2 regions of the Allobosea beijingensis genome follow, and region 2 is predicted to be linked to the other one. Evidence: predicted binding sites of a transcription regulator. Region 2 holds the regulator's gene; the other holds the start of a gene.

The links. The regulator LexA, encoded in region 2, represses DNA repair genes until DNA is damaged. The targets are predictions, from matches to a motif close to TGTTCNNNNTGTGTTCNG.
Region 1: the regulator LexA is predicted to act here: its motif matches at 2,039-2,056, upstream of recA (recombinase RecA).

Annotation. Positions count from the first base shown of each region.
Region 1 is NZ_CP132359.1:3,259,704-3,264,147, forward strand. Features, by position in the region: gene alaS (alanine--tRNA ligase) at 1-682, opposite strand, end outside; gene recA (recombinase RecA) at 870-1,916, opposite strand; gene cckA (cell cycle histidine kinase CckA) at 2,149-4,444, opposite strand, start outside.
Region 2 is NZ_CP132359.1:1,624,817-1,629,260, reverse strand. Features, by position in the region: gene moaC (cyclic pyranopterin monophosphate synthase MoaC) at 1-304, shown strand, start outside; gene Q9235_RS07890 (molybdopterin molybdotransferase MoeA) at 304-1,515, shown strand; gene lexA (transcriptional repressor LexA) at 1,596-2,303, shown strand; gene Q9235_RS07880 (ComEC/Rec2 family competence protein) at 2,297-4,444, opposite strand, start outside.

The DNA of each region.
Region 1 (4,444 bases), 1.6 Mb from region 2:
CGGTATCGATCGAGGGGCGGGGCAGGCTAGTGCGGATGCCGCCGGCAGCTTCCTCGTATTGCATGAATACGAGGTTCCAGATCTCGATGAAGCGGTCGCCGTCCTGCTCGGCCGAGCCGGGCGGGCCGCCCCAGATATGGTCGCCATGGTCGTAGAAGATCTCGGAGCAGGGGCCGCAGGGGCCGGTATCGCCCATCCGCCAGAAATTGTCCGAGGTGGGGATGCGGATGATCTTGTCGTCGGTCAGGCCGGCGATCTTCTTCCAGAGCGCGTGCGCCTCGTCGTCCTCGGAATAGACGGTGACCGTCAGCTTGTCCTTGGGCAGGCCGAACTCGCGGGTAACCAGCGTCCAGGCGTGGTTGATCGCCTGTTCCTTGAAATAATCGCCGAAGGAGAAGTTCCCCAGCATCTCGAAGAAGGTGTGGTGGCGGGCGGTGTAGCCGACATTGTCGAGGTCGTTGTGCTTGCCGCCGGCGCGGACGCATTTCTGGGCGGTGGTGGCGCGCGAATAGGGGCGCTTCTCCTGGCCGGTAAAGACGTTCTTGAACTGCACCATGCCCGAATTGGCGAACATCAGCGTCGGGTCGTTGCGCGGCACGAGCGGGCTCGACGGCACGATCTCGTGGCCCTGGGACTTGAAGTAGTCGAGGAAGGTCGACCGGATATCGTTGACGCCGCTCATCGCTCTTTTGCGCTCTGATCTGGGGCAGGAGGCCGGGCGCGCCCGGCGGGAAGGTCCGGTTCTAGTCAGGCCGCTCGCCGCTGTCCAGAAAGCTCGTTGCAGCGCACAGCCCGCAAGGCCTTATCGGCAAACGAAAACGGGCGACCCGAAGGCCGCCCGCGCATTCGTCCCGGATCGGGAGGCCGTCTCAGGCTTCGCCTTCGTCGAGATCGTCCGCGGTCGGGTCCGCCTGATCGAGGATGCGGTCGGCGACGAGGCCGGAATTCTGGCGGATCGTGGCCTCGATCTTGGCTGCGACGTCGGGATTGGTCTTGAGGAAGGTCTTGGCGTTCTCGCGGCCCTGGCCGAGGCGCTGGCTGTCGAAGGAGAACCAGGCGCCGGCCTTCTCGACCATGCCGGCCTTGACGCCGAGATCGATCAGTTCGCCGACCTTCGAGATGCCCTCGCCGAACATGATGTCGAACTCGACCTGCTTGAAGGGTGGCGCGACCTTGTTCTTGACGACCTTGACGCGGACCTGGTTGCCGGTCGCCTCGTCGCGCTCCTTCAGCGTCGAGACGCGGCGGATGTCGAGGCGCACCGATGCGTAGAATTTCAGAGCGTTGCCGCCGGTGGTGGTCTCCGGCGAGCCGTACATCACGCCGATCTTCATGCGGATCTGGTTGATGAAGATGACCATGCAGTTCGAGCGCGAGATCGAGGCGGTGAGCTTGCGCAGGGCCTGGCTCATCAGGCGGGCCTGGAGGCCCGGCTGGACATCGCCCATCTCGCCCTCGATCTCGGCACGGGGCGTCAGCGCCGCGACGGAGTCCACCACGAGCACGTCGATCGCGCCGGAGCGGACGAGGGTGTCGGTGATCTCCAGCGCCTGCTCGCCGGTATCGGGCTGCGAGATCAGCAGGTCGTCGAGATTGACGCCGAGCTTGCGGGCATAGACCGGGTCGAGCGCGTGCTCGGCATCGACGAAGGCGCAGACGCCGCCCTTCTTCTGGGCTTCGGCGATGGTGTGCAGCGCGAGCGTGGTCTTGCCCGAGGATTCCGGCCCGTAGATCTCGATGACGCGGCCCTTGGGCAGGCCGCCGACGCCGAGCGCGATGTCGAGGCCGAGCGAACCGGTCGAAATCGTCTCGATCTCGATCGCCTGCGGATTCTTGCCGAGCCGCATGATCGAACCCTTGCCGAAGGCGCGTTCGATCTGGGAGAGCGCCGCATCGAGCGCCTTGGCCTTGTCCATCGAGGAGCCTTCCACGAGTTTGAGATTCGCCTGATTCACGTTTCGGGCTCCTTATGGCAGGGCGAGGGGGACATCTCAATGCGTCTTGACATGAGAATGGTCACGCTTTGTTCCTGCTATCAAGTTCTTTTTTTGTTCTCGGTGTCAGTTTTTGTCAGGAGAGGTGTCAGCAGCTGTCACGAGATGGCGGCACGTGACGGGAAATGGTGCCCGGGGCGGGCGCCGCCGGCCTTCAGCCCATCGCCGCCTTCACGGTCTCAACGAGCTGCTTCATCGTGAAGGGCTTGGGCAGGAAGTGGAATTCCTCGCCTTCCGGAAGGTTCTTGCGGAAGGCCTCCTCGGCATAGCCGGAGACGAAGACGACCTTGGTGTTCGGGTTGCGCTTGCGCAATTCGCCGAGCAGCGTCGGGCCGTCCATCTCCGGCATCACCACGTCGGAGACGACGAGGTCGATCTTGCCGTCGTTCTGCAGGAAGAGATCGAGCGCCTCGACGCCGGATGCCGCCTCGTGGACGGTATAGCCGCGAGAGACCAGCATGCGGGCGTTCAGCGCGCGCACCGCGTCCTCGTCCTCGACCAGCAGGATGACGCCGGCGCCGGTATGGTCTGCTGCGAGTTTCTTCGGCGCCTCCTTGGCGGCGGCTTCGGCAGCGATCTCCTCCTGGCTCGGGACATGGCGCGGCAGGAAGATCTGGAAGGCCGTGCCCTTGCCGATGGTCGAGTCGACGAAGACGTAGCCGCCGGTCTGCTTGACGATGCCGTAAACCATCGAGAGGCCGAGGCCCGTGCCCTTGCCGACTTCCTTGGTGGTGAAGAAGGGCTCGAAGATCTTGTCGAGATGCTCTTGCGGGATGCCGGTGCCGGTGTCCTCGACCTCCAGCAACACGTAATCGTCTGTGGGCAGTGCCTCGTGGCCGAAGGAGGCGCAGTCCTCGCGGGCGACGTTGCGGGTGCGGACCGCGAGCTTGCCCCCATCCGGCATGGCATCGCGGGCGTTGACGGCGAGGTTGACGATGACCTGCTCGAGCTGGCCGAGATCGGCCTTGACCGGCCAGAGATCGCGGCCCTGGCGGACATCGAGCGTGACCTTGTCGGCGACGACGCGCTTCAGCATCAACGAGAGATCGGAAAGCACCTCGCCAAGCTCCAGCACCTGCGGGCGCAGGGTCTGGCGGCGCGAGAAGGCGAGCAATTGCCGCACCAGCGCCGCGGCGCGGTAGGCGTTCTGCTTGATCTGCATGATGTCCGGGAAGGACGGATCGGTCGGCCGGTGGCTCGCGAGCAGGAACTCGGAGGCGTTGATGATGACTTGCAGCACGTTGTTGAAATCGTGCGCGATGCCGCCGGCGAGCTGGCCGACCGCCTGCATCTTGCCGGCCTGGTCCATGTTGTCGCGCAGCTTGCGCTCGGCCGTGGTTTCCAGCGCGTAGACGATGGCGCGCTCGCCGTCGCCGCCTTCGGTGCCGGCGACGGGGGTGAGGTAGAGCTTGGCGGAGCGGCCGTCCTCGCCGGCGAGCGCGAGGTCGAGCGGGGCGCCGCCCGAGCGCCCGGCCACGACCTCGGCGAGCGCTGCATCGAGGCCGGCGCCAGAGGCAACGAGATCGTGGATGGTGCGCGGCCGCAGGCCCGCCGGGATCAGGCGGGCGAAAGCGGCGTTGGAATGCAGGATCGCGCCGGTGTCATCGACAGTGGCGATCGCCATCGGCGTCGAATGGAAGAAGCGGGCGAAGCGCACCTCGGCATCGCTGCCGCCATCGGCGCCGGCTTCGCCGGCCGTGCGGTTGAGGACGAGGGTGCGCGAGGGGCCGGCCCGGCCGTCCTGCCCGAAGGCGACCTGATGATGCAGGCGCACGGGCAGGGGGGCACCGTTGCGGCGTTTCAGGTCGACATCGAGCACTTCGACGCGGACGTCGCCGGGCTGGCCGCGGATCGCCTGGATCAGGGCGGCGGCCGAGGGGGTGCAGACATCGTCGAGATGCAAACCGCCGGAACCGAAGCGGGCGAGGTCGAAATCGAGCCAGCCGGAGAGCGTGGCATTGAGATAGGAGATCTCGCCGTCGGCATCGATCGAGATGAAGCCGGCCGGAGCGTGGTCGAGATAGTCGATCGCGTGCTGGAGCTCCTGGAAGGCGTTCTCCTGGCGCTCGCGTTCGGGCGTGATGTCGGAAACCGACCAGATCGTCGCGGTCGTGGCCTCCCTGCGGACGGGAGAGACGCGGACGCGGTACCAGCCGACTTCGCCGCGTCCGTTCAGGGCAGGTTCCAGGCGTACTTCCTCGACAAGGCGGCGATGTTCGCGGGCGGCGGTGGCGAGCCGATAGATCGCCTCGGAGACTTCGGCACGGCCGGTCAGCAGGCGGCCGACCGGCTTCAGGTCGTTGGCGCCGGTGGCGCCAGCGAGCGCGAGATAGGCTTCGTTGGCGTAGACGACCTCGTTTTCGCTCTCGGTGACGACGATGCCGTCATCGGCGCGGTCGACGATCGCCTTGGTCAAGTCGTTGCGGGAGGCGCGGCCGGAAAACTGGACG
Region 2 (4,444 bases):
CGCCGGCATCATGGCGGCGAAGCGCACCCATGAACTGATCCCGCTCTGCCACCCGCTGCTCCTGAGCAAGATCGCCGTCGATCTCGATATCGACGAGGCTTTGCCGGGCGTGCGCGTGCGTGCAGAGGTCAAGATGAAGGGCCAGACCGGCGTCGAGATGGAGGCGCTGACCGCCGTCTCCGTCGCCTGTCTCACCGTCTACGACATGGTCAAGGCCGTCGACCGGGCGATGCGGATCGAGAATATCCGCCTGCTGCACAAATCCGGCGGCCAGTCCGGCGACTACGAGGCGAAGCAAGGCTAATGGCACTCACCCCGGTCCCCGTCGCACGCAAGGCACTGCTCGACAGCATTCCGGGGCCGACCGGTGCGGAAACCCTGCCGCTCGCGCAATGCGCCTGGCGGGTGCTGGCGGGCGAGGTCAAGGCGCTGAGGACGCAACCGCCCTTCGCCAATTCGGCCATGGACGGCTACGCCGTGCGCGGCGACGAGATGTCGGAAGGCGTCTCGCTCTCGGTCATCGGCGAATCCGCCGCCGGACGGGCCTATGAGGGCGCCGTCGGGCCAGGTCAGACCGTGCGCATCTTCACCGGCGCGCCGGTGCCTGAGGGCGCGGACACCATCCTGATGCAGGAAGACGCCGATGGCGTCGGCAGCCCGGTGATCCGTGTCCGGATACCACCGGCGAAAGGGAAATTCCTGCGCGCCGCCGGGCTCGATTTCCACGAAGGCGACGTGCTGCTGCAGGCCGGGCGCGTGCTCGACAGCGCCGCGCTCGGGCTTGCCGCCGCGATGGCGCATCCGACTCTGCCCGTTCGGCGCAAGCCACGGGTCGCGATTCTCGCTACGGGCGACGAGCTGGTCGCTCCGGGCGAGCCGGTCGGCCGCGCCCAGATCGTCGCCTCGAACTCGTTCTCGCTGGCCGCTCTGGTTGAAAAGGCCGGCGGGACCGTGCTCGATCTCGGCATCGCCCGCGACGACCATGCCGATCTCGCTGCGAAGATCGCAAGGGCGAGCGAGGCCGATGCCGATGCGCTGATCACGCTGGGCGGTGCCTCGGTCGGGGCGCACGATCTCGTACAGGAGGCGTTGACACGCGCCGGCATGGCTCTCGGCTTCTGGAAGATCGCGATGCGGCCGGGCAAGCCGATGATGACCGGGCGGCTTGGCCGGATGGTCGTGGTCGGCCTGCCGGGCAATCCCGTCTCCTCGATCGTCTGCGGCCACCTCTTCGTGCTGCCCTTGATCGAGGCGTTGCTCGGCATCGCCGATGTCGATCGCGACCGCAGCATTCCTGCCATTCTCGGCCGCGACATGCCCGGCAATGACGAGCGCGAGGACTACCTGCGCTCGGAGCTTGCGCTGACGTCTGAGGGCTGGGTCGCGACGCCTTTCGACCGGCAGGATTCCTCGATGCTCGGCACGCTGGCGCGGGCGCAGGCCCTGACGATCCGACCGGCCCATGCCGCTCCGGCGAAGAAGGGCGATGTCTGCCGGATCCTGCCCTTGCGGTAGCGGCTTGCGGAACACAAGCAGAACGCGTATAGTGTTCGTGCTTTGTTTCGATTCTGCGCTTTGAGGGGCTGGCGGCGACCATGCTGACACGCAAGCAACATGAACTCCTGCGCTTCATCCAGGAACGCTTGCGCGAAAGTGGCGTGCCGCCCTCCTTCGACGAGATGAAGGACGCACTCGACCTGCGCTCGAAATCCGGCATCCACCGCCTGATCATGGCGCTGGAGGAGCGTGGCTTCATCCGCCGCCTGCCGAACCGGGCGCGCGCGCTCGAAGTCATCAAGATGCCGGACGGGCTCGGCGCCCCGCAGCCGCGGCCCCGCTTCAGCCCCGCCGTCGTGCAAGGCGGCCTCGGTGCTCAGCCGAGCGTCGCCAAGCCTCGGCCCGCCGAGGACGATAGCCGGCATTCCATCGCCATTCCCGTCATGGGACGAATTGCGGCCGGCACGCCGATCTCCGCGATCCAGAGCCGCAGCCACACCGTCTCGCTGCCGCCGGACATGCTCGGCTCCGGCGAGCATTACGCGCTGGAAGTGCGCGGCGATTCGATGGTCGAGGCCGGCATTCTCGACGGCGACACCGTCGTCATCCGCCGGCAGGACACCGCCAATACCGGCGACATCGTCGTGGCGCTGATCGACGATGAGGAAGCAACGCTGAAGCGCTTGCGCAAGCGCGGCTCCTCGATCGCGCTCGAAGCCGCGAACCCGGCCTACGAGACCCGCGTACTCGGCCCCGACCGGGTCAAGATCCAGGGCCGCCTCGTCAACCTGATGCGGCGCTACTGAAGGCGCTCGGTATCGACCTCGGCTTCGGTGTCGGAGGCTGATGCAGGCTGCGCCGTTGCGGGTTGACTGGTCGGCGGGCTTGCCGACACAGCCGGACGCGGCTCGCGCCGGCGGGACCACGGACGATCGGCCGTGGTCGGTTCCGAAGTTCGGCTGCTCCATCCCGATGCCGTCCGGTAGAGCGAGGTCGCGCCATCGCGCGTGAGTGCCATACGTTCGACGAGCCTGGCCTTGCAGGCCCCGTTCCAGGGGATGGCGGTAACGACGAGATCGGCGCGCAGGCAGTCCTCGATGATGGCGAGGCGCTCGCGCGTGTAGGAGACGGTGCGCTTCTCGGCCGTCTGCGCGATGCAGGCCAGACGATCGCAGGCGATGCCGGCGCGCAAGCTGGGATCGTCGGGTGAACGGCTGTCGCCATCGGCGGCGAGCCATTGCTGCAGGACGAAGCGGCTGGGTTTGCCCGCTATCGCGAGGCGCCCGTCCGGGCCGCGCACGGCCAACCCGGAGCCGTCACGCTCGATCAGGATCTCCGGCCGCTCCGGCTTGCCGGCAATGGCCACGCCGAAGACCAGCGGCAGAGCCGCGAGCCAGCGCCAGGGCGTGGTCCAGAGCGTCAGCCAAAGCAGCGCCAGCGCGAAGCAGGCCAGCACAGCCGGACCGAAGGCGGCGAGCGTCACGGTGGAATGGTCGATGGTCGCGACCCAGCGTGCCACTTTCAGAACGACGTCGGAAGCGAGCCCCATCAACGCCCAGGCTGGCCAGTCCAGCCCGAACGGATAGGCCAGCACGCCGAACACCGCCGCCGGCATCACGAAAAGCGAGACGAAGGGCAGCGCCATGGCATTGCCGAGCAGGCCGAAGGGGTTGAAGGTCTGGAAATGATAGGCGCCGAAGGGCGCGGTCGCGGCGGTCGCCAGCATGGTGGTGACGAGGATGCCGAGCGCCGCGGTCCAGATCGGCCCGAGCGGCCAGGGCAAAGCCGATGGCGGCTCGCTGCGATCTCTTCTCTCCCAGCGTTCGGCGAAGGCGATCAGCGCCGCGACCGCACCGAATGACATCTGGAAGCTCGGCCCAAGCAGCGCTTCCGGCTCGCGCAGCAGCACGATCATCGCGGCGAGCGCGAGATTGCGCATGCTCAGCGCCGCACGATCGACCAGGATCGCGCCGAGCATCACCAGCGTCATGATCAGCGAGCGTTCGGTCGCGACATCGCTGCCCGAGAAGATGCAATAGGCGGTCGCACCGAGCATTGCGGCCACTGCCGCGAGCTTCTTGACCGGCCAGTGCAGCGCCACCGTCTGCGACAGGGCGAGCAGCGCGCGCACCAGCCAGAAGATCGTGCCGGCCGCCAGCACCATATGCAGGCCCGAGATCGAGACGATGTGGTAGATGCCGGCGGCGCGCAGGTCGTTGTTCGTGGCTTCCGTGATCAGGCCGCGCTTGCCGGTGACGAGCGCGGCGGCGACCGCGCCGCCCTGCCCGCCCCCGACCTCGGCGATGCGCTTCGTCAAGGCATTGCGGGCGCGGTCGATCATGACGTCGATCGCAAGGCGGGTGGGCATCGGATAGGGTGCCGGCGCGAGCGCGACCTTGCCGGAGATGCTGCCGACGGCGCCAATGCCGCGGAAGAAGGCGTCGCGACCGAAATCATAGCCACCCGCCCGCGCCGGTCCCGGCGGCGGCAGCAGGCGCGCGGTCGCGACGATATGGTCGCCCGGCGCCACGGCGCCGGAGCGCAGGCTTACGCGGACGCGCTTCGGTCTCTGCTCGGCCGGCACATTGGCGAGGTCCGTGACCAGGACCACGATCCGCGCGCCATTGTCGCGCGCTTCGACGCTCTCGACGAAGCCGGAGAGCTTTCCGATGCGCGAGCGCTCCAGCATCGGCGCGGCGATATCGGCGGTGCGCCAGACCCCCGCACCGAAGCCGGCGAAGGCAGCGGCCGTCGCGAGGCAAGCCATCGACGCGAGCGGACGCAGGCGCAGGAGGAAGGCGGCTGTGCTGCTGAGGATCAAGCCGAGCAGCGGCGCCCACAGGGCCGGCTCACGATCGGCCGCAAAATAGAGCAGGATGCCGGCGCCCATCGCGATCGGCAGCCAGAGGAAGGGGCGACGGCGCTCGACCTCCAGCGCGAAACCTCG